Regions from separate parts of the Janthinobacterium sp. HH102 genome, predicted to be linked through region 2. Evidence: predicted binding sites of a transcription regulator. Region 2 holds the regulator's gene; the other holds the start of a gene.

Region 1 (11,444 bases), 1.1 Mb from region 2:
AGGTTCTGCATGCCGTGCACGCGCAGGCGGTCGTCGACGACGGCCATGTCGTCGTGGCCCATCTTGCAGGTGCCGCTCGGGTGGTAGATCGACTGGCTGAAGCGGCGCGCCGCATCCAGCAGCTGCGCATCCGTCTCGAACTGCGGGCCGGGCACGAACTCTGAAATGATGTGCGGCGCCAGCGACGGCGCGGCGGCGATTTTTCGGGCCACGCGCAGGGCGGCAATCGCCGTCCGCTGGTCGCGCGGGTCGGACAGGTAGTTCGGGTAGATGCCCGGATAGGCGAGGGGATCGGCGGACTTGATCGACACGTGGCCGCGGCTGTGCGGACGCAGCTGGCACACGGACGACGTAAACGCGGAAAACGGATGGGCGCCTTCGCCCGGCTTGTCGGCGCTCAGCGGCTGCATGTGGAACTGAATGTCGGGCCGCTCCACTTCGGGCGAGGATCGGGTAAATACCGTCACCTGGCTGGCTGCCAGAGTGAGGGGGCCGGAGCGGGAAAACACATATTGCATGCCCACCCACAGCTTGCCCCACAGGCTGTTGACTTCATCGTTCAGGGTTTTCAGGCGCGTCTTGAAGACGAGGCGGATTTGCAGATGGTCTTGCAGGTTCTGTCCCACGCCGGGCAAGTCGTGCACGAGCGGCACGCCCACTTGCTCGAGCAGCGCGCGCGGACCCACGCCCGAGCATTGCAGGATTTGCGGCGAGCCGATGGCGCCCGCGCATAAAATCACTTCGCCGCTGGCGCGCGCCTGGCGCAGCTGGCCATCCTGCCGGAACTCGATGCCGACGGCGCGCTTGCCCTCGAACAGCACGCGCGTGATTTGCGCGCGCACTTCCACGCGCAGATTGGCGCGCTTGCGGGCAGGCCGCAAAAAGGCTTTGGCCGTGCTCCAGCGCAAGCCCTTGCTGGCCGTCTGCTGGAAGTAGCCGACGCCTTCCTGCGTGGCGCCGTTGTAATCGGCATTGAAGGGGATACCGCTTTCCGTGGCGCCGGCGATGAAGTGCTCGGCGATGGGGCGGCGCAGCCGCAGGTCCGACACCTTTAACGGGCCGCCCACGCCGTGGTAATCGCTGGCGCCGCGTTCCTGGTCTTCCGATTTTTTAAAATAGGGCAGCACCTCGGCATAGCTCCAGCCTGCGTTGCCCAGTTCGGCCCAGCGGTCGTAGTCCTCTTTCTGTCCGCGCACATACAGCAAGCCGTTGAGCGAGCTGGAGCCGCCCAGGACCTTGCCGCGTGGCCATTGCAACTGGCGCCCGGCGATGCCGGCGTCCGCTTCCGTGCGGTAGCACCAGTCCAGCTTCGGGTCGTGCATGGTCTTGAAATAGCCGACCGGCACGTGTATCCAGGGATTGTTGTCCTTGCCGCCCGCTTCCAGCAGCAATACCCGGTGGTTGCTGTCGTGCGACAGGCGGTTGGCCAGCACGCAGCCGGCGGAACCGGCGCCGACGACGATGTAATCGTAGTGTGTTTGCAACATGGTGCTTGTCTCCTGCGTTGCGGTATCAGCTTGCCTCGGCGGGCGTTTTTTGCGATACACTGGTCTTTATTGATTATTTTTGGAACGTCTGGTTCCATTTATAAAAGACGTGCAGCACCGGGACAAGCGGAAACCGCCGCATACGCGAGAGGTGAAACAGAACATGCATGATGCGTTTCAAAAACGGCAGGCCGAGGCCGAAGAAGACAGCCCGGCGGGTGGAGCGGTTGGGGCCGGCGCGGCGGCCAGCCATGGCGACGAGGCGCGCGGCTTGCGCGTGCTGCGCCTGATCGAGCACCTGGCCAGCGCCAGCCAGCCCCTGACCCTGTCGCAGCTGGCGGCGCGCATGCAGGTGCCCAAGGCCAGCATGATGCGCCTGCTCGATACCCTGGAACAACATGGCTATGTGCTGCGCACGCCCGTGGGACGCGGCTATGTACCGGGTGCCGCATCGACCAACCTGGCGCTGGCGACCTTGCGCAACAATGCCCTGATCCGCGTGAGCCGCAGCATCCTGGGCAGCCTGGTGGCGGCCACGGGCGAGACGTGCAATCTGGCCATTCCCGAGGGCAATGCCGTCGTCTACGTGGACCGCGTGGAAACGCAGGAACCGCTGCGCCTGCACCTGGTGCTGGGCACGCGCGCGCCCATGCATTGCACGGCCAGCGGCAAGCTGTTCTTGGCGCACATGAGTTTGCTGGAGCGGCGCGAATTGCTGGCCATGCTGACTCTGGAGGCGCGCACGCCGAAAAGCATCACCGATCCCGTGCTGCTCGAGCGCGAGATCGTGCGCATCGCGCGGCTGGGCATCGGCATCGACGACGAGGAATTCGTGCACGGCATGGTGGCCGTGGCCGTGCCCATCTGCGCGGCGGACGGGCGCATCGTGGCGGCCGTCGCCTGCCACGCGCCCGTGGCGCGAAAGTCCGTGGAGCAGCTGATGCAACACGTACCGCAGCTCAAGGAAGCGGCCGTGAAACTGCGGCCGCTGCTGCTGGCAGAAACGGTTCACAACACCTAACAAAACCGTAGCGAGCGGATGTGAGTCGTGACCGAGACGCGCAGCTGTGCTGGGCACGGGGCCGCCGAGGCAGTGAGCATCGCAGGCCGCGACGCGCGACGCGCAGTAGGTTTGGTCAGGTGTTTAAGGTTTCAGGACCTTCGCCACCTTGGCCGCCCGCAGGCGGAATGCATCGGGCATGCCCGAACCCAGCAGCGGGCGCAGATACAGGCGGAAAGCATCGGTCACGTCCGTGCCGCTGGCGCTGATGAACTCGTCTTCCATGGTGCGCGTCTTGCCCGCGACCTCGGTCAGCGGCAGCAGTTCGTAGTCGACGGAATAAAAGCCCGTGCGCTTGATGGCGACGGAGCCGTCGCGGTCGCCCCACATGGCGAACTGCACGGCCTTCTCGCCCACTTCGCGGGCTTCGCGCTGGTCGACGTCGGAAACGCAGCCGATGAAGGAGCGTTGCAGATAGCCGAAGGTATCGCCGCGCACGCGCTTGATGCCGAGCTTGGCCTTGATTTCGTCGCACAGCAGGTCGGCCAGCGCGCCCGTGCCCGACAATTGCACATTGCCGTGCGCATCGCGTTCCACCTCATTGCCCACCTGCCTGGCCAGCAGGCTGGCGATCGGCTCGCCCGATGCATCGTGGATGCCTTCCGACACGGCGATCACGCAACGGCCATACTTTTCATAGGTGGCCTTCACGTCGGCAAGGAAATTTTCCAGCACGAAGACGCGCTCGGGCAGGTAGATCAGGTGCGGGCCATCGTCGGGGAACTTCTTGCCCAGCGCCGAGGCAGCCGTCAGAAAGCCCGCATGGCGGCCCATCACCACGCCCACGTACACGCCGGGCAAGGCCGCGTTGTCGAGGTTGGCACCGGCGAACGCTTGCGCGACGAAGCGCGCGGCCGAGGGAAAGCCGGGCGTGTGGTCGCTGCCCACCAGGTCGTTGTCGATGGTTTTCGGGATGTGGATGCAGCGCAGCGGATAGCCGGCCTTGTGCGCTTCCTCGCTGACGATGCGCACCGTGTCGGACGAGTCGTTGCCGCCGATGTAAAAGAAGTGCTCGATTTCGTGCGCGCGCAGCACTTCGAAGATTTGCTGGCAGTAGGCGATGTCGGGCTTGTCGCGCGTGGAACCGAGCGCCGAGGACGGCGTGGCGGCCACCAGTTCCAGGTTGTGGCTGGTTTCCTGCGTCAGATCGACGAACTCTTCATTGATGATGCCGCGCACGCCATGCAGGGCGCCATACACGCGCGTGACGTGCTGAAAACGCCGCGATTCGAGCACCACGCCCACCAGCGACTGGTTGATGACGGCGGTGGGGCCGCCTCCCTGGGCAACAAGAATTTTTCCAGACGGCATGGGATCTCCTCGTAAATAAAGCGGCCCTCCAGCCTACTCCTTTTTTAGCGGGACGCTGTCTTTTCCCTATGCCGCAAGGGGAATTGATCTGGCGGGCCGGCCTGCCTATTCATTCCGGCGCCCGGATATGCTCGACCAGTCCCCTGCTGCGCCGTCCCGGTGCCGGCGTCAGCCAGCTGACGAGGATGGCGGCGGCCAGGCCGGCCGGCACGCCGAAGATGCCGGCAGAAATAGGCGCAATGTGAAACCATTGGCCGCTGGCATTGCCGCCCAGCATGGTGCTCGTATGCAGCATGTAGTACAGGCAGACGCCAAAGCCCGCCAGCATGCCGGCCAGCGCGCCTTGGTAATTGGCGCGTTGCCAGAAGACACCGAGCACCAGCGGCGGGAACAGGGTCGAGGCGGCCAGTGAAAAGGCCACGCCCACCAGCGACAAAATGTCGGCCGGCTTTTGCGAGGCCGCATAGGCGGCGATGAAGGCCACGGCCAGCAGCAGCAGTTTGGAAATCGTCACGCGCTTTTGCGTCGAGGCGCTGGGATCGACCACCTTGTAATAGACGTCGTGCGACAGGGCGTTGGAGATGGCCAGCAGCAAACCGTCGGCCGTCGACAGGGCGGCGGCCAGGCCGCCGGCCGCCACCAGGCCGGAAATCACGTAGGGCAGGCCGGCGATCTCGGGCGTGGCCAGCACCAGCACGTCGGCGTCGATGGAAATTTCCGCCAGTTGCACGATGCCGTCGCGGTTGACATCGACGATGCTGATCAGGGGACTGAGCTTGTCCACGTTGGCCCAGTACGATACCCAGGTGGGCAGGTTCGCGTATTGCGTGCCGACCAGGGCCGAGTAAATGTCGTACTTGACCAGCACGGCCAGCGCGGGAATCGTGAGATAGATCAACAGGATGAAGAACAGGGTCCAGAACACGGACACGCGCGTTTCGTGCACGGACGGCGTGGTGTACGATCGCATGAGGATGTGGGGCAGGGCGGCCGTGCCCAGCATCATGCAAAACACGAGGGCCAGGAAATTGTTGCGCTTGATATCGGATTGCTCCCGGTCGGCGGCGGGAAACGGCTGCGCGTGCGGAATGATCGGCTCGGCGCGTTTCTGGTTTTGCGCCTGCATCGCCTGCCACAGCACGCGTGCCTCGTCGGGGCTCTTCGGATAGGCGATCAGGTAGCGCTCCGCGTTGCGGATGTCGAACAGCGAGGTATTGCGCTGGCGCAAACTGTCGAGCTGGCGCTGGGCCGCCAGACGGCCTTGCTCCCAGGAACCGGGCAAGCCGTCGATGCGCGCCTGGTAGCTGTGCGCGCGCTCGCGGAAGATGGCGCGCACTTCGTTTTCTTTCGGGTCCGTTTCCAGCACGTGTTCGCGCGCGCTCAGTTGCGGCAACACCTTGCCATAGGCGATCTGCGGCACGGGATTGTCCGCATGCTTGACCGACAGCCACATGGCGGGAATCAGAAAGGCAACGAGGATGATGATGTACTGCGCCACCTGCGTCCAGGTGATGGCGCGCATGCCGCCCAGAAAGGAGCAGACGAGGATGCTGGCCAGGCCCAGGAAGATGCCGACAGAAAAATCCACACCCGTGAAGCGCGAGGCGATCAGGCCGACGGCGTAGATCTGCGCCACGACATACGTGAACGACACGATGATGGTGGCGGCCACGGCCACCACGCGCACGCTGGCGCCCCGTTTGTCGGTGCCGCTGCCGTAGCGCGCGGCGAGGAAGTCGGGAATCGTGTACTGGCTGAACTTGCGCAGGTAGGGGGCGATCAATAGCGCCACCAGGCAATAGCCGCCCGTCCAGCCCATGATGAAGGCCAGGCCGTCGAAGCCGTTCAGGTACAGGCCGCCCGCCAGGCTGATGAAGCTGGCGGCCGAAATCCAGTCGGCGGCCGTGGCCATGCCGTTGAACATGGCCGGCACCCGGCGCCCCGCCACATAGTATTCGGTGACGTTCGAGGTGCGGCTGATGACGCCGATGGTGGCGTACAGGGTGATGGTGACGAGCATGAACAGGTAGCCGATCCACGCGCGCGGCATGCCTTCCTGTTCCAGCACCGACAGGGCCAGCAGGAAAGCGGCGAAACCGGCGGTAAACAGCAGGTAGTAACGGCACAGGCGCGCAAAGAAGCTGCGCTGGCCGCTCATGCTTGCTCCTCGGCATGGAAAGCCCGGTCCAGGCGCCGCATGCGCCAGGCATACAAGGCGATGATGGCCAGGTAGACGAGCGAGGCGCCCTGGGCCGCCATGTAGAAGGGCAGGGGCCAGCCGAACAGGTTCAGGTGCAACAGCTCGCGCGCATAGAACACGGTCAGGAAGCCCGTCAGCAGCCAGACCAGCAGCAGGATGGCCGTCAGGCGCCGCGTCTTGCTCCAGTGCACATCGCGGCGCGCCTGCAGTTCGGGGCCAGGCGTGCGCGCCGGCTGCGGCGGCGTTGCGGAAAGGCTGGGTTTATCCATACGTGATGTCATCCTCTTCTGGCGCTTCCGGCAACAGCAGGGCGATGCTCAGGCGCAGCAGGGTGCCTGGCAGCTTCGGCGAAGTGGCGCGCGGATTGTTAAAAATATCGACTTCGGCGCCATGCTGCTGCGCAATCTCGCGCACGATGGCCAGGCCCAGGCCGCTGCCGTCGACATTGCTGCCAAGAATGCGGTAAAAGCGCTCGAACACGTGGGCCCGTTCTGCCGGCGCAATGCCGGGCCCCGTATCTTCCACTTCCAGGATGGCCAGTTCCAGGGTGCTGCGCACGCGCACCGTGACGCTGCCGCCAGCTGGCGTGTAGCGCAAGGCATTGTCGATCAGATTGCTCAGCAGCTCGCGCAGCATCATGGCATTGCCGGAAATCATGATCGAATAGGCGGGCTGTTCGAAGCCCAGGTCGATATGCTGGGCAAACGAGGCTTGCACCCAGTCCTGCACCACGCCGCGCGCCAGTTCGCTCAGTTCGATCGGCTCGAACGCCGTGCCCGCCTGCGGCTGGTTTTCCGCGCGTGCCAGGGCCAGCAGCTGGTTGACCAGGCGCGTGGCCGCTTCCGAGCTTTTCGCCAGCTGCAGCAGCGAGCGGTGAATCTCGTCGTGGTCGGTCTGGCGCAGGGCCAGCTCCGATTGCATGCGCATGCCGGCCAGCGGCGTCTTCATCTGGTGCGCCGCATCGGCGATGAAGCGTTTCTGCATGTCGATCGACAGCGACAGGCGCGCCAGCATCTCGTTGAGCGAACCAACCAGCGGCGTGATTTCCTCGGGCACCTGGCCCGATTCGATGGGAGATAAATCGTCGGGCGGCCGGGCGCGTATGCGTTCCTGCAATTGCGCCAGCGGCGACAGCCCGCGCGCCAGGGCGAACCAGACCAGGGCCAGGATCACGGGCAGGATGATGAACTGCGGCAAAATCACGCCCTTGATGATTTCATTGGCCAGCTGGGCGCGCTTTTCCAGCGTCTCGGCCACTTGCACCAGCGCGCGGTGCGGTTCATCGTCGTTGCCGGCGGGAATATCGAGATAGCTGAACGCCACGCGCACGGGCGTACCGTGGATGGTGTCGTTGCGAAACAGCACCATGCCGCTGCGGTATTTGTCGGGGTCCTGCGGCGGCGGCAAGTCGCGGTCGCCGTCGAGGTATTCGCCGCGCGGACCCACCACCAGGTAATACAGGGTATCGACGTCGTCGCCGCGCAGGAAGTCGCGGCCCTTGTTATTGCTGTTCTTGTCCGGCACGCGGCGCAGCGGCGCGCCGTCGGCCTGCTTGACCTGTTGCGTCAGCACGGTGACGCTGTCTTCCAGCGCATGGTCGAACGGCTGATTGGCGATGCCCTTGGCCACCAGATAGGTGATGGCGATGCTCATCGGCCACAGCAGCAGCAGGGGCGCCAGCATCCAGTCGAGGATTTCGCCGAACAGCGAATGCTCGATGGTGTCGTCCTGCTCCGTTGTGGGCGGCTCGAACCAGTCGTCGTCGCCCGGCTCGTCCGCTGGCGCCTCGCGTGCCTTCACTTGCTGGCGGACCCGCTGGCCGGGGCTGCCGACTCGCCCGCTTCGGCGTTCAGGCGCGCCGCTTCCGAGTATTTTTCCAGGCAATAGCCGAGGCCGCGCACGGTGGCGATGCGCACGCCGCCCACCTCGATCTTCTTGCGCAGGCGGTGCACATACACTTCGATGGCGTTGTTCGACACTTCCTCGCCCCATTCGCACAGGTGGTCGACCAGCTGCTCTTTCGAGACGAGGCGGCCGGTGCGGCCCAGCAGGATTTCCAGCAAGCCCAGTTCGCGCGCCGACAGGTCGAGCATCTGGTCGTTGATGTAGGCGCTGCGCCCCACCTGGTCGTAGCTGAGGGGACCGTGCTTGATGATGGTGGCGCCGCCGCCGGCGCCGCGGCGCGTCAGGGCGCGCACTCTTGCCTCCAGTTCCGACAGGGCGAACGGCTTGGCCATATAATCATCGGCACCGAGGTCGAGGCCATTCACGCGTTGCTCGATGGAATCGGCGGCCGTCAGGATCAGCACGGGCAGCAGCGAGGCGCGCGCGCGCAGGCGGCGCAGCACTTCCAGGCCCGACATCTTCGGCAGGCCCAGGTCGAGGATCAGCAAGTCGAATTCCTGGGTGGACAGGGCCGTATCGGCTTCCTGCCCATTTTTGACGCAGTCGATGGCATAGCCCGACTGGCGCAGCGAACGGGTCAGGCCATCGGCCAGTACGCTGTCATCTTCGGCAAGTAAAATACGCATGGTGAGACTTCCTCGGCTTGCGGCATAGAAGCTTGTATTGTGTTTCATTTCCCGCAAGGTGGCGAGTTTTTGTGAAAAACCAGGCTTGTATTGATCTGTTTCAAAACAAATCCACGTTCCGCTTGCATTGATCACTGTTTTTTTATACAGTACTGTCTGTGTAAAGAATTTAACCCACTGGCGCTATCGCAGGCTGCACGGTTCACGTAGATGCGTCACGTGAATCCGCAACTGTAGAACGGCTGAAAGAACATATGGACGATAAAAAAGCTGTAGTACCCGCATCGGAAAAAGCCAAGGCGCTCGCCGCCGCACTGGCGCAGATCGAGAAGCAGTTTGGCAAAGGTTCGGTCATGCGCATGGATGCCAGCGCACCGATCGAAGAAGTGCAAGTCGTGTCGACCGGTTCGCTCGGCCTCGATATCGCGCTGGGCGTGGGCGGCTTGCCGCGCGGCCGCGTGGTGGAAATCTACGGTCCGGAATCGTCGGGTAAAACCACGCTGACCCTGCAAACCATCGCCGAAATGCAAAAACTGGGCGGCACTTGCGCCTTTATCGATGCCGAGCACGCGCTCGACGTCGGTTACGCGCAAAAGCTGGGCGTGAACCTGCATGAATTGCTGATCTCGCAACCGGACACGGGCGAGCAGGCACTGGAAATCTGCGACGCCCTCGTGCGTTCGGGCAGCGTTGACCTCGTCGTCATCGACTCCGTGGCCGCACTGACGCCACGCGCCGAGATCGAAGGCGACATGGGCGATTCCCTGCCAGGTTTGCAGGCGCGCCTGATGTCGCAAGCGCTGCGCAAGCTGACCGGCTCCATCAACCGCACGAATACCCTGGTCATCTTCATCAACCAGATCCGCATGAAGATCGGCGTGATGTTCGGCAGCCCGGAAACGACCACGGGCGGCAATGCGCTGAAATTCTACGCTTCCGTGCGCCTGGACATCCGCCGCACCGGCTCGATCAAGTCCGGCGATGAAGTGATCGGCAACGAAACCAAGGTCAAGGTCGTCAAGAACAAGATCGCGCCGCCGTTCAAGGAAGCGCACTTCGACATTCTGTACGGCGCCGGCACCTCGCGCGAAGGCGAAATCCTGGACCTGGGTTCGGATGCCAAGATCGTGGAAAAATCCGGTTCGTGGTACAGCTACAACGGCGAACGCATCGGCCAGGGCAAGGACAACGCCCGTGCCTTCCTGCAAGAGCGTCCGGCGCTGGCCCGCGAAATCGAAAACAAGGTCCGCGCTTCGCTGGGCGTGCGCGAACTGCCGCCGCTGGCCGCTGAAAAGCCGGAAAAAGCGGATAAGGCCGCCGACAAGGCTGCCAAGGCTGCGGAAACCAAGGCAGAGTAGGTCGGATTAGCGCGGCAAAGCCGCGCGTAATCCGACAGCACCACAGACATCAACAATGTTGTCGGATCAGACGTCAACAATGTTGTCGGATTACGGCCCAAGGGGCCTAATCCGACCTACGCATGGCTTGCTGCAAGGTGTGACCATGATCGCCGTCCCGCGCTGTTGCGCCGGGCGGCGATTGTGTTTGGGTGATGTGATCGTGGAATGAAAGACAAGGTGGGTGTATGGCCGCAGTACAACTAAGCCTGAAGGGCAGGGCGCTACGCTTTTTGTCGATGCGCGAACACAGCCGCATGGAATTGCGGCGCAAGCTGCAGCGCCATGCGCAGGAAGGCGACGACGTGGAAGCCTTGCTCGACAGCCTGGAGCAAGCCAACTGGCTGTCGCAGGAGCGCTTTTCCGAGTCGCTGATCCACCGCCGCTCGGCCCGTTTCGGCAACAGCCGCATCATGGCGGAGCTGCAAAGCCATGGCATCGGGGGAGAAGCGTTGCAGGAACTCAAGGCGGGCCTGGCCGAAGGGGAAGTGGCGCGCGCCTGCGAGGTGTGGCGCCGCAAGTTTGGTCAGGTGGCGCAGGATGCCGAGCAGCGCAACAAGCAGATGCGTTTTTTGATGCAGCGCGGCTTTTCGCAGCGGGCCGTGCAGGTGGCCTTGAAGGGGCTGGATCCCGACGAGGAATAGCTCATCCAAGGCTGCCCGGCCGCCACGCCGTGCCGCCAAGAACTGCGCTTTCAAACATCGTCTGATTCCAGTATGGTGACGCCGCGCGATCGGGTATGCTGGCGCTCGAACGCTGTGCGATACGCGCAGCACCACTGATCGTGACAGGATGCAAGATGAGCAACTGGAATGCCGGCTATGTGGCCGAAATCGCCTATACCTATGGCTATTACGAAGAATTGAACCCTCTGCGCCTGCGCCTGCCCTTGCTGGCCGCCGGCCTGGCCTTGCCTGCCAGCGGCACGGCTTGCGAGCTGGGCTTTGGCCAGGGCGTCAGCGCCAATATCCATGCGGCGGCGTCCGCCACGCGCTGGCATGGCAATGATTTCAATCCGTCCCAGGCCGCCTTTGCGCAGGAGCTGGCCAACGCGGCTGACGCTGGCGCGCAGTTCACGGATGAATCGTTCGCGCAGTTTTGTTGCCGCGACGACTTGCCCGATTTTGACTTTATCTGCCTGCATGGGATCTGGAGCTGGGTTTCGGCGGAAAATCGCGCGCTCATCGTCGACTTCCTGCGGCGCAAGCTGAAGGTGGGCGGTGTCGTCTTCATCAGCTACAACACGCAGCCAGGCTGGGCCGCAATGATGCCGATGCGCGACTTGCTGGCCGAACATAGCCGCGTCATGAGCGCCCCGGGCCAGGGCGTGCTGGCCAGAGTCGCTGGCGCCATCGATTTCGTCGACAGGATGATCGCCACGCAACCGCGCTACCTGGACGCCAACCCGCAACTGGCGGACCGCTTCGAAAAACTCAAGGCGATGGATGGACATTATCT
Region 2 (11,444 bases):
GCCTCGTGACGGTGGAACTGCCGGGCCGCTTCCAGGTCTTGCCTGGCCGCCCCAGCGTGATCCTCGACGTGGCGCACAACCCCCACGCGGCGTCGGCGCTGAACCAGAACCTCGGTAATATGGGTTTCCACCCGTACACCTATGCCGTATTCGGTTCCATGCACGACAAGGATATCGATGGCGTACTGGCCGCGATGAGTGAACACGTTGACCACTGGTGCCTGACGGGCCTGCCTTCGCCGCGCGCGGCCACGGCTTCCGAGCTGGCCGCCAAGGTGCAGATCATGCTCGAAGATAAGCCCGACAGCAGCGAACATACTGTGTCTATTTTCGATGATCCGGCACAAGCTTTTGCAAATGCAATGAACCGGGCCGGTGAGAATGATAGAATTGTGGTCTTTGGTTCTTTCCTCACCGTTGCAGGCGTGATGAAGGCCCGAAAATCCTCACTTCACTGAAACGCACTCGACTGAAAATCACGCATGGGCTTGTTCTCGAAACTGTTTAAAAACAAGCAAGAATCCTCTGGCGAAGACAGCGGCTTTTATGTCCCTGGCGAAGCACAGTCGCCGACCCGCAAGCGCGCCGCCAACACCTCGGGTGGCGGCGGATCGCGCCGTGGCGGCAAGGAAGCACCGGATCCGGTCTTGCCTGAAAAAAAGCGCGCACGCCGCCGCCTGGTCGGGGCCGTCGCCCTGGCCCTGGGCGTCGCCGTCGGCTTGCCGATGCTGCTCGATTCGGAGCCGAAAGCACCGTTCAACGATATCGCCATCGACATTCCGTCGAAGGAAAAGGCGGCGCCTGCACCGGCGCCTGTGCCGGCCGTGCCGGTCCAGGCCGCATCGAATGGCCTGGACCAGTCCGAGGAAATCGTCGACGCGCCGCTGCCGCCTGCGGCCAAGCCGACGCCGGCCCCCGTGCTGGCCGCCGCCCAGCCTGTACCGGTCAAGCCGGCCTATGTGGAGCCGAAACCCGAACCCAAGCCCGAACCGAAGCCTGTCAAGGTGGAGCCGAAACCGGAACCGAAGCCCGAGCCGAAGCATGAAGCCAAGCCGGAGCCGAAACACGAGCCCAAGCCTGAACCGAAGCATGAAGTAAAGCCCGAAGCCAAGCCTGAGGCCAAGCCTGCCAAGCCGGCGCAATCGGCCGACGATGCCGCGCGCGCGCTGGCCATCCTGGAAGGCAAGCCGCAAGACAAGCCGCAAGAAAAAGCGCAAGACAAGGCCCACGACGCCGGCAGCGGCAAGTTCGTGGTGCAGGTGGCGGCGCTGGCGACGCAGGACAAGGTCGATGAATTGCAGGACAAGCTGCGCGAAGCGGGCATCAAGTCGTACACGCAGAAAGTCTCCAGTCCGGCGGGCGAGCGCATCCGCGTGCGCGTGGGACCGTTCGGCAGCCGCGAAGACGCGGAAAAGACGCGCGCCAAGTTGCAAAAGCTGGGCCTGGGCGGCTCGCTGGTGCCGGCGTGATGTTGCAAGGCTGAATGCGCGTGACGATCTTCGATTACCTGGTGCTGTTCGTGCTGGTGACTTCCGTGCTGATCAGCATGATGCGCGGCCTGGTCAAGGAAATACTGTCCCTGGTCAGCTGGATCGTGGCGTTCGTCATTGCCAATGCCTATGGCGCCACCCTGGCGAAATTTCTGCCGGAAGCCGTGCCGGGCGAAGCGATCCGTTTATTGCTGGCTTTCGTAGTGCTGTTCATCGGCGTGCGCATTTTGATGGGATTGCTGTCCATGACGGTTGACGCGCTCGTCAAGGTGACAGGCCTGAGTCTGGCCGACCGCACCCTGGGCAGCCTGTTCGGCGTGGCGCGGGGCCTTGTGATCGTGCTGACCGCCGTCATCTTGTGTGGCATGACTTCCATACCGCAGCAGCCATTCTGGAAAAACGCGCTGCTCAGTCCGCTCGCGGAACAGGGCGCGCGCGCCATCAAGCCTTATCTGCCTGCCGCTTACGCGCAGCATGTGAAATTTTGAATTTTTTTAAAATCAGTAGCACAGTTTAGGAGCACACCATGTGTGGCATCGTCGGCGTCGTTTCCCATCAACCTGTCAATCAATTGCTCTATGATGCATTGTTGCTCCTGCAACATCGCGGTCAGGACGCGGCAGGGATTGCGACCAATCACAGCAGTATGTTTTCCATGCACAAGGCCAACGGCCTCGTGCGAGACGTCTTCCGCACGCGCAACATGCGTTCGCTGCAAGGCACGACGGGCATCGGCCATTGCCGCTACCCGACGGCCGGTTCGTCGAGCGAAGAGGAAGCACAGCCGTTCTATGTGAATGCGCCGTTCGGCATCACCCTGGCGCACAATGGCAACCTGACCAACTGGGAACAGTTGAAGCTGGAAATGTTCAAGAACGACCGCCGCCACATCAATACCGATTCCGATTCGGAAGTGCTGCTCAACGTGCTGGCGCATGAAATCCAGGAAGCGACGACGGGCCTGAACCTGGACCCGGAAGCCATCTTCAAGGCCGTGACTGTGCTGAACCGTCGCGTCAAGGGCGGCTATGCCGCCGTCGCGCAAATCGCCGGCGTGGGCTTGCTGGCCTTCCGCGACCCGCACGGCATCCGTCCGCTGTGCCTGGGCATCAATGAAACGGAGCAGGGTCCCGAATACCTGATCGCTTCCGAATCCGTGGCCCTGGAAGGCATGGGCTTCCGCTTCGTGCGCGACATCGGCCCCGGCGAAGCCGTCTTCATCGATGCCGACAAGAAATTGCACAGCGCCCAGTGCGCCGACAATGCCAGCCTGAACCCGTGCGTGTTCGAATTCGTCTACCTGGCCCGTCCCGACTCCGTCATCGACGGCGCCTCCGTGTACGCCACGCGCCTGAAAATGGGCGAATACCTGGCCGAGAAGATCCGCGCCGAATTGCCAGGCGTGCATATCGACGTGGTCATGCCGATTCCCGATTCCTCGCGTCCGGCCGCCATCCAGCTGGCCATGGCGCTGAACATCGAATACCGCGAAGGCTTCATCAAGAACCGCTACATCGGCCGCACTTTTATCATGCCGGGCCAGGCGGCGCGCAAGAAATCCGTGCGCCAGAAGCTCAACGCGATCCCGTCCGAATTCAAGGATAAAGTGGTCTTGCTCGTCGACGATTCCATCGTGCGCGGCACCACCAGCCGTGAAATCGTGCAGATGGCGCGTGAAGCGGGCGCGACGAAAGTCATCTTCGCCTCGGCCGCGCCGCCCGTCATCTATCCGAACGTGTACGGCATCGACATGCCGACGCGCGACGAGCTGATCGCCTACGGCCGCACGACGGAAGAAGTGTGCCGCGAAATCACGGCCGACTACCTGGTCTACCAGGATATCGGCGCGCTCAAGCAGGCGATCGCCGACGTCAACCCGGCCCTGACCAACTTCGAGGCCTCGTGCTTCGACGGCGTCTACGTGACGGGCGACGTGTCGCAGGAATACCTGGACCGTCTGGAATATGCGCGCCACCATCCGAAGGCGGCAGCGCCCGAAGATACGCCGCGTTCCCAGCTGAACCTGAACCTGGCAACGACAGAAGCGTAATTATCTTGCCCGGCTAGCGCCGGGCTTTTTTTGCTCCGCGATCATGAACGATAAAAAAAACTACGGCTTTACCACCACCATCCTGCATAACGACCGCCGCAAGGGCATCGAGCATGGTTCGCTGCACAAGCCCGTGCACACTTCCGTCGCGTTTGGTTATGCCGATGCGCGCCAGCTCGCTTCCGTATTCCAGGGCAAGGAACCCGGTTTCCGCTATGGCCGCCAGGGCAACCCCACCGTGTCCGCGCTGGAAGACAAGGTCAACAAGATGGAAGACGGCGTCGCGACCTTGTGCTTCGCCACCGGCATGGGCGCCATCGGCGCCGTGGTGCAGTCGCTGCTGCGCGCGGGCGACCATGTCGTCTCGTCGGCCTTTTTGTTTGGCAACACCAACAGCCTGTGGCAAACGGTGACGGGGCAGGGCATCGCCGTGTCCTTCGTCGACGCCACCGAGGTGGCCAACGTGGCGGCCGCCATCACGCCTGCCACGCGCATCGTGTTCGTGGAAACCATCGCCAATCCGCGCACGCAGATCGCCGACCTGAAAAAAATCGGTGACCTGTGCCGCGAAAAGGGCATCTTGTACATCGTCGACAACACGATGACGACGCCGTATTTGTTCCGCCCGAAAGCCGTGGGCGCGGGCCTCGTGGTCAATGCCTTGACGAAATCCATCGGCGGTCACGGCAATGCATTGGGCGGCAGCTTGACGGACACGGGCGTGTCCGACTGGACGCAGTATCCGAATATTTTCGAGAATTACAAGAAGGCGGCGCCCGCGCAGTGGGGCATCGCGCAGATCCGTGCCAAGGCCTTGCGCGACTTCGGCGCGTCCCTGGGGCCGGAAGCGGCGCACCATATCGCCGTCGGCGCGGAAACCATGGCCTTGCGCATGGACCGCACCTGCTCGAACGCCCTGGCGCTGGCCACCATGCTGGCCGCCGATCCGCGAGTGGCGGCCGTGCACTACCCGGGCTTGGCGTCGCACCCGCAGCACGCCTTGGCGAGCGACCTGTTCCGCAGCTATGGTTCGCTGTTCAGCTTTGAATTGAAGGATGGCATCGATTGCTTCGATTTCCTCAATCGTTTGAATCTGGCTATTCCCGCGAGCAACCTGGGCGACACGCGCACCCTGGTCATTCCCGTCGCCCACACGATCTTCTATGAGATGGGCGCCGAGCGCCGCGCCAGCATGGGCATCGCCGAATCGCTGATCCGCGTCTCCGTCGGTATCGAGGATGAGGTGGATCTGCTTGAGGATTTCCGCCAAGCACTCGATGTATAAGTCGCCGGACAAATGAAAAGGGCCGCAACAGTCATGCTGTTGCGGCCCTTTGTTCGTGCAGTCGTTTAATGCCAGTTGCGCATCAGTCCCACAGCCAGGCCTTCCAGGGCGAATTCATCTTTCGGCAGCAGTTCGATGACGGAAACTTAGGTGTCAGAACTTAGGTGTCAGGCATGAGAAGGGGCCGCAACTAAAAACTGGGGTCAGACCCGGCGGGTCTGACCCCGGCAGGCAACTTAATGCCAGCTGCGCATCAAGCCGACTGCCAGGCCTTCCAGGGCAAATTCATCTTCCGGCGACACGGTGATGACCTTGAAATCCGGGTTTTCCGGCAGCAATTCGATGACGGAACCCGTCTTCTTGTAGCGCTTGACCGTGACTTCGTCGCCGATGCGGGCCACGACGATCTGGCCATTCTTGGCGCTGTCGACCTTTTTGACGGCCAGTAAATCGCCATCCATGATGCCGGCGTCGCGCATGGACCAGCCGCGCACCTTCAGCAGGAAGTCGGGCTTGGCCGAGAACAGGGCCGGGTCCACGTTGTAGCTCGCTTCCAGGTTTTCCTGGGCAAGGATGGGCGAACCGGCGGCCACCCTGCCGATCAGGGGCAGCGACATCAGCAGCGCCGCCGGCACTTTCGATGGCGGCGCTTCGGCTGCCGCGCCGATCAGGCGGATGCCGCGCGAGGTGCCGGGCGAAATCTCGATCGCGCCCTTGCGGGCCAGGGCCTGCAAATGCTCCTCGGCCGCATTGGCCGATTTGAAACCCAGTTCATTGGCAATTTCGGCACGGGTGGGGGGAAAGCCCGTGTTTTCAATCGCGTCCTTGATCAGGTTCAGGATTTGTTCTTGTCGTGCTGTCAGCTTGATCATGAGCGGTGGGTGCATACTAAAATGCTGTCTATATGAACAGTCTGTATTTTTGTACAGTATCGCCCACTATGCAAGGGGATTTCCGTGTTTTCGGCGAATTTCGCAAGAAATACTTGTTCCCGGTCGAAAAGCACGGTGGTCCGCGGGCTTTTCGGGCACTGGCGCAAGCAATGATTGAAACGTTTGCAAAAGGCGGTTATAATCTTCGGCTGACCTTCCCACACCCGTCTTGACGCCGGGGTGGGCGATTATCAATCCGACCTGAAGGAGTTTGCATGCGTCATTATGAAATAGTCTTTATCGTCCATCCGGACCAAAGCGAGCAAGTGCCCGCGATGATCGAACGCTACAAAGCCAGCGTAACCACCCGCGGCGGTTCGGTTCACCGCGTGGAAGATTGGGGCCGCCGTCAAATGGCTTACTCGATCCAAAAGCTGCCTAAAGCACACTACATCTGCCTGAACATCGAATGCGACAACGAGACCCTGGTCGAGTTGGAAACAGCATTCAAATTCAATGATGCCGTGTTGCGTCACCTGACCGTTAAAATGAAGAAAGCTGAAACAGCTCCTTCGCCGATGATGAAATCGGTACAACGCGAAGACGCGGCCAAAAGCCACCGCACCGAAGCACCAGCAGCCGCTCCAGCCGCAGCAGCAGCTTAATTTTTGACCAGGATCGTGCGCTGAACCAGCTACAAGTCACCGCCATCATTGCCGAGCGCGAAATATTGCGCTATACCCCGGCAGGGCTGCCGATTGTGAATGCAGTATTGCAACACAGTTCGCAGCAGATGGAAGCAGGGATTGCCCGTTTGACCGAGTTTGATGTTGCCGCGCTAGCCGCTGGCGAAATTTCAGGCCGGTTCAGTCAGGCAAGCTTGGGCGGGGTGTATCAGTTCACGGGTTTCCTGGCCAGGAAGAGCCGCAACAGCAAGAGTTTGGTGTTTCACATCATTGATTTTAGTGCAGTCAATTCTGACTAGCGCATTTTAGATACAGGAGCCTGACATGGCATTCGGTAAAAAGTTCGACAAAAATAAGCTCAAGCTTAAAGAAAAACGCAAACAGCAAAACCCTTTGTTCAAACGTAAGAAGTTCTGCCGCTTCACGGCAGCTCACGTTGAGCAAGTCGACTACAAAGACGTCGACACGCTGAAAGACTTCGTCCAGGAAAACGGCAAGATCATGCCAGCACGCCTGACCGGTACCAAAGCGCACTACCAGCGCCAAGTCGACACCGCAATCAAGCGCGCTCGCTTCCTCGCGCTGCTGCCATACACCGATCTGCACCACGCTTAATCGGTCAGATATTCCTGGAGAAGAACTATGCAAATCATTCTGTTAGAAAAAGTTGTAAACGTCGGTAACCTCGGCGAAGTCGTCAAAGTCAAAGACGGTTACGCACGTAACTTCCTGATCCCGCAACGCCTGGCACGTCGTGCTACGGCAACCGCTGTGGCTGAATTCGAAGTCAAGCGCGCCGAACTGGAAAAAGCTGCTGCCGCCAAACTGGCCGCATCGCAAGCCCAGGGCGAAAAACTGAGCGGCCTGACCGTTCAAGTTGCTCAAAAAGCTGGCGTCGATGGCCGTCTGTTCGGTTCCGTCACCAACTTCGACATCGCTGAAGCGCTGACCAAGCAAGGTTTTGCTGTTGAAAAAGCACAAATCCGCATGCCTACCGGCCCGCTGAAGATCGTTGGCGAGCACAACGTTTCGGTTGCTCTGCACACCGACGTGGTCGTGGAAGTTGTTATCGCTGTCGTTCCAGACGCGAACGCGTAATCGCCTGCGGGCCTGGCCCGCAAGCGCTGCCGCACTATGAAAAGCCGGGTTCGCCCGGCTTTTTTGTGGCCTTTTTTTCGCTCATTTTCAGCCCTTTATTTTTGCCGGCACGCCGAAGCGGGTATAATTCGCGCCATGAACGCCCCCTCTGATCCGCAACTGGATTCCCTCCGTATTCCGCCGCATTCGATCGAAGCAGAACAATCCGTTATCGGTGGTCTGCTGCGCGACAATGCCGCCTATGACCGCATCGCCGACTTCATGCATGCGGAGGATTTCTATCGCTATGACCATCGCATCATCTTCGAGCAAATCGTCAAGATGGTTAACGCTTCCAAGCCAGCCGATGTCATTACTGTTTTTGAAACCCTGACCCAGCTCGGCAAGGCCGATGACGTGGGCGGACTCGCTTACCTGAACGCCATGGCGCAAAACACGCCATCGGCCGCGAACATCCGGCGCTATGCCGAGATCGTGCGCGACCGCGGCGTACTGCGCAAACTTATCACCGTCGCCGACGATATCTCCGGCACGGCCTTCAGCCCGCAAGGCAAGGAAGTCAAGCAGATGCTTGACGAGGCCGAGTCGAAGATTTTCGCCATCGCCGAAGAAGGCGCGCGCGGCGCCCAGGGCTGGACCGCCATCCAGCCCCTGCTGACGCAAGTGGTCGAGCGCATCGACGAACTGTACAGCCGCGACAACCAGAGTGAAATCACGGGCGTGCCCACCGGTTTCATCGACCTCGACCGCATGACCTCGGGTCTGCAGCCGGGCGACCTGGTGATCGTGGCGGGCCGTCCGTCGATGGGCAAGACGGCGTTTTCCGTCAACATCGGCGAAAACGTGGCCATCGACAGCGGCTTGCCCGTGGCCGTGTTCTCGATGGAGATGGGCGGCGCCCAGCTGGCCATGCGTATGCTCGGCTCCGTCGGACAGCTGGACCAGCACCGCCTGCGCACGGGCCGCCTGAACGACGAAGACTGGCCGCGCCTGACGAATGCAATCCAGAAGATGAACGACGCGCAGTTGTACATCGATGAAACGCCGGCGCTCAATTCCATCGAATTGCGCGCCCGTTCGCGCCGTTTGTCGCGCCAGTGCGGCAAGCTGGGCCTGATCATCGTCGATTACTTGCAACTGATGTCGGCCAATACGCCGGGCGACAACCGCGCCACGGAGATTTCCGAGATTTCGCGTGGCTTGAAAGGCCTGGCGAAAGAACTCGGTTGCCCCGTGATCGCGCTGTCACAGTTGAACCGCTCGCTGGAACAACGCCCGAACAAGCGTCCCGTGATGTCCGACTTGCGCGAATCGGGCGCTATTGAGCAGGATGCCGACGTGATCCTGTTCATTTACCGCGACGAGGTGTATAACCCCGACTCGCCGGACAAGGGGACGGCCGAAATCATCATCGGCAAACAACGTAACGGTCCAATCGGCAGCATCCGCCTCACCTTCATGGGGCAGTACACCAAATTTGGCAATTACAGTGGTGGCCTGGCGCTTTACCAAGGCGACTAAGACTCAGCAGCACTGATATTCCATTGGCCGCCCCCTCATACGGGGCGGCTTTCTGTAGTAAATAACACGACTCAATGCTTAACGGAGAATGACATGTTTGGACGCTTGATGCCCACTGAGGGCAAGTTTTTTGAATTGTTTAACCAGCACGCGGAACTGTGCGTCAAGGGCGCGAAAGAGATGCTCGGCCTGATGACCAATTTCGACGACCTGGAAAACCGCGTGCACGCGATCGAAAGCATCGAGAAACAGGCGGACAAAGTCACCTACGCCACCGTGGAAATGCTGCACAAGACCTTCATCACGCCGATCGACCGCGACGACATCCATCAGCTGATCACGCGCCAGGACGATATCCTCGACCTGCTGGAAGACGCGGCGCAAACCGTCTCGCTGTACGACTTGAAAGCCGTCACGCCGGAAGCCAAGCGCCTGGCCGAACTGGTGCTGGCCTGTACCGAGAAAGTGCGCGACGCCGTCGCCATGCTGCACAACATGGACAACTCGCGCAAGATCGTCGCCATCTGCGAAGAAATCGACCGCCTGGAATCGGACGCCGACCACGTGATGCGCGCCGCCATGTCCAAGCTGTTCCGCGACGAGCCGGACGTGCGCAACCTGATCAAGCTGAAAGCGATCTACGAAATTCTGGAAACCGTGACCGACCGTTGCGAAGATGTGTCCAATATTATCGAAGGCATCATCGTCGAAAACGCGTAAGCGTTGGGCCTGTCCTGAACCAGAATCAGAAAAGAAACTATAATGACCATACAAATCAGCATCTACGTGCTAGGCCTGTTGATCGTCCTCGCGCTGCTGTTTGACTTCATGAACGGCTTCCACGATGCCGCCAACGCGATTGCCACGGTGGTCTCGACGGGCGTATTGAAACCGCAGACCGCGGTTGCCATGGCCGCCACGTTCAACTTCGTCGCCATCTTCGTGTTCCACCAGCTGACCGTGGCCGCCACGGTGGGCAAGGGCACCATCGACCCGGCCGTGATCGACCAGTACGTGATCTTCGGCGCGCTGATGGGCGCCATCTTCTGGAATTTGTTTACCTGGTACTACGGCATTCCCTCGTCGTCCTCGCACGCCCTGATCGGCGGCCTGGTGGGCGCCGCTGTGGCCAAGTCGGGCACGGGCGCGCTGGTCGCGGCCGGCCTGTGGAAAACCGTGGCCTTCATCGTCATCGCCCCCGTGCTGGGCTTCGTGTTCGGCTCCATCATGATGCTGATCGTGTCGTGGATTTTTGTCCGTTCGACGCCGCGCAAGGTCGACAAGTGGTTCCGCCGTTTGCAACTGGCATCGGCCGCGGCCTATAGCCTGGGCCACGGCGGCAACGATGCGCAAAAAACCATCGGCATCATCTGGATGCTGCTGATCGCGGCCGGCTACTCGAACGTGAACGACCAGATGCCGCCGATGTGGGTCATCATCTCGTGCTACACGGCCATTAGCTTCGGCACCCTGTTCGGCGGCTGGCGCATCGTCAAGACCATGGGCCAGAAGATCACCAAGTTGAAACCCGTCGGCGGCTTCTGCGCCGAAACGGGCGGCGCCATTACCCTGTTCGTCTCGACGGCGCTGGGCATTCCCGTGTCGACCACGCACACGATCACGGGCGCCATCGTCGGCGTCGGCTCGGCGCAAAAAATGTCGGCCGTGCGCTGGGGTGTTGCCGGCAATATCGTCTGGGCCTGGATCTTCACGATTCCCGCTTCCGCGTTCGTGGCGGCAGTGGCCTGGTGGATTGGCCACCACATCATGTAATGGATAGCCAACGCCAGTAAAAAGGGAGCCTTGCGGCTCCCTTTTTTTATGCGCCGGCCAGTTCCACCGTCAGCCCCTCGCTGGCGAGGAACACCTGCAGGCCGGCCAGGCGGCTCGCATAGCGGCCCATCACGTCGGCAAACACGGCCTCGAGCTGCTCGTCGCTGCGGGTCGGTTCGTGGTGGGTGCAGTACAGGTGCCGCGCGCCGCAGCGCAGGGCCAGGTCGAAGGCGGCGTCGAAGGTGCCGTGGCCCCAGCCCTGCTTGCCCGGGTATTCTTCGCGCGTGTACGAGCAATCCATGATCAGCGCATCGACGCCGGCGACCAGCGCATCGATGCCGGCCTGGCGCTGCGCATTGCGCGCCGCGCAGGCCGCATGCTCGGCGTGGCCGGGCGGATGCAGGTTGTAGAACGGTTCATGGTCGCCGCTGAAAAACAGCGAGGCGCCGCCGCAGTCGATGCGGTAGCCGAGGTTGACCACCGGATGGTTCATTTCCGCGCCGCGCACGCGCGCGCCGCCCACGTCGACGGCTTCGCCGGGCGCCAGGGTGCGGTACTCGATGCAGGCCGCCATGGCCGCTTCGCTGACGGGAAAATAACTGCCCTGCAGCTGCACCGCCATCACGTGCTCGATGCCGCGCCCGCTGTTGCCGTCCAGGGCGCCATGCA

The links. Region 2 encodes LexA, which represses DNA repair genes until DNA is damaged. Its sites were predicted from a motif close to ACTGTATNNNNATACAGT; they were not measured.
Region 1: recA (recombinase RecA) is a predicted target of LexA. The motif match lies at 8,723-8,740, and genes of this name have one in related genera.

What each region holds. Positions count from the first base shown of each region.
Region 1 is NZ_CP062062.1:6,019,608-6,031,051, reverse strand. Features, by position in the region: gene JAB4_RS27465 (choline dehydrogenase) at 1-1,487, opposite strand, end outside; gene JAB4_RS27460 (IclR family transcriptional regulator) at 1,651-2,508, shown strand; gene JAB4_RS27455 (6-phosphofructokinase) at 2,632-3,858, opposite strand; gene JAB4_RS27450 (sodium:solute symporter family protein) at 3,968-6,016, opposite strand; gene JAB4_RS27445 (DUF4212 domain-containing protein) at 6,013-6,327, opposite strand; gene JAB4_RS27440 (sensor histidine kinase) at 6,320-7,858, opposite strand; gene JAB4_RS27435 (response regulator transcription factor) at 7,855-8,589, opposite strand; gene recA (recombinase RecA) at 8,844-9,947, shown strand; gene recX (recombination regulator RecX) at 10,175-10,630, shown strand; gene JAB4_RS27420 (class I SAM-dependent methyltransferase) at 10,786-11,444, shown strand, end outside.
Region 2 is NZ_CP062062.1:4,940,388-4,951,831, reverse strand. Features, by position in the region: gene folC (bifunctional tetrahydrofolate synthase/dihydrofolate synthase) at 1-458, shown strand, start outside; gene JAB4_RS22590 (SPOR domain-containing protein) at 483-1,469, shown strand; gene JAB4_RS22585 (CvpA family protein) at 1,490-1,978, shown strand; gene purF (amidophosphoribosyltransferase) at 2,017-3,540, shown strand; gene JAB4_RS22575 (cystathionine gamma-synthase family protein) at 3,584-4,825, shown strand; gene lexA (transcriptional repressor LexA) at 5,062-5,697, opposite strand; gene rpsF (30S ribosomal protein S6) at 5,973-6,362, shown strand; gene priB (primosomal replication protein N) at 6,383-6,682, shown strand; gene rpsR (30S ribosomal protein S18) at 6,708-6,998, shown strand; gene rplI (50S ribosomal protein L9) at 7,026-7,481, shown strand; gene JAB4_RS22545 (replicative DNA helicase) at 7,617-9,002, shown strand; gene JAB4_RS22540 (DUF47 domain-containing protein) at 9,096-9,722, shown strand; gene JAB4_RS22535 (inorganic phosphate transporter) at 9,762-10,775, shown strand; gene JAB4_RS22530 (MBL fold metallo-hydrolase) at 10,822-11,444, opposite strand, start outside.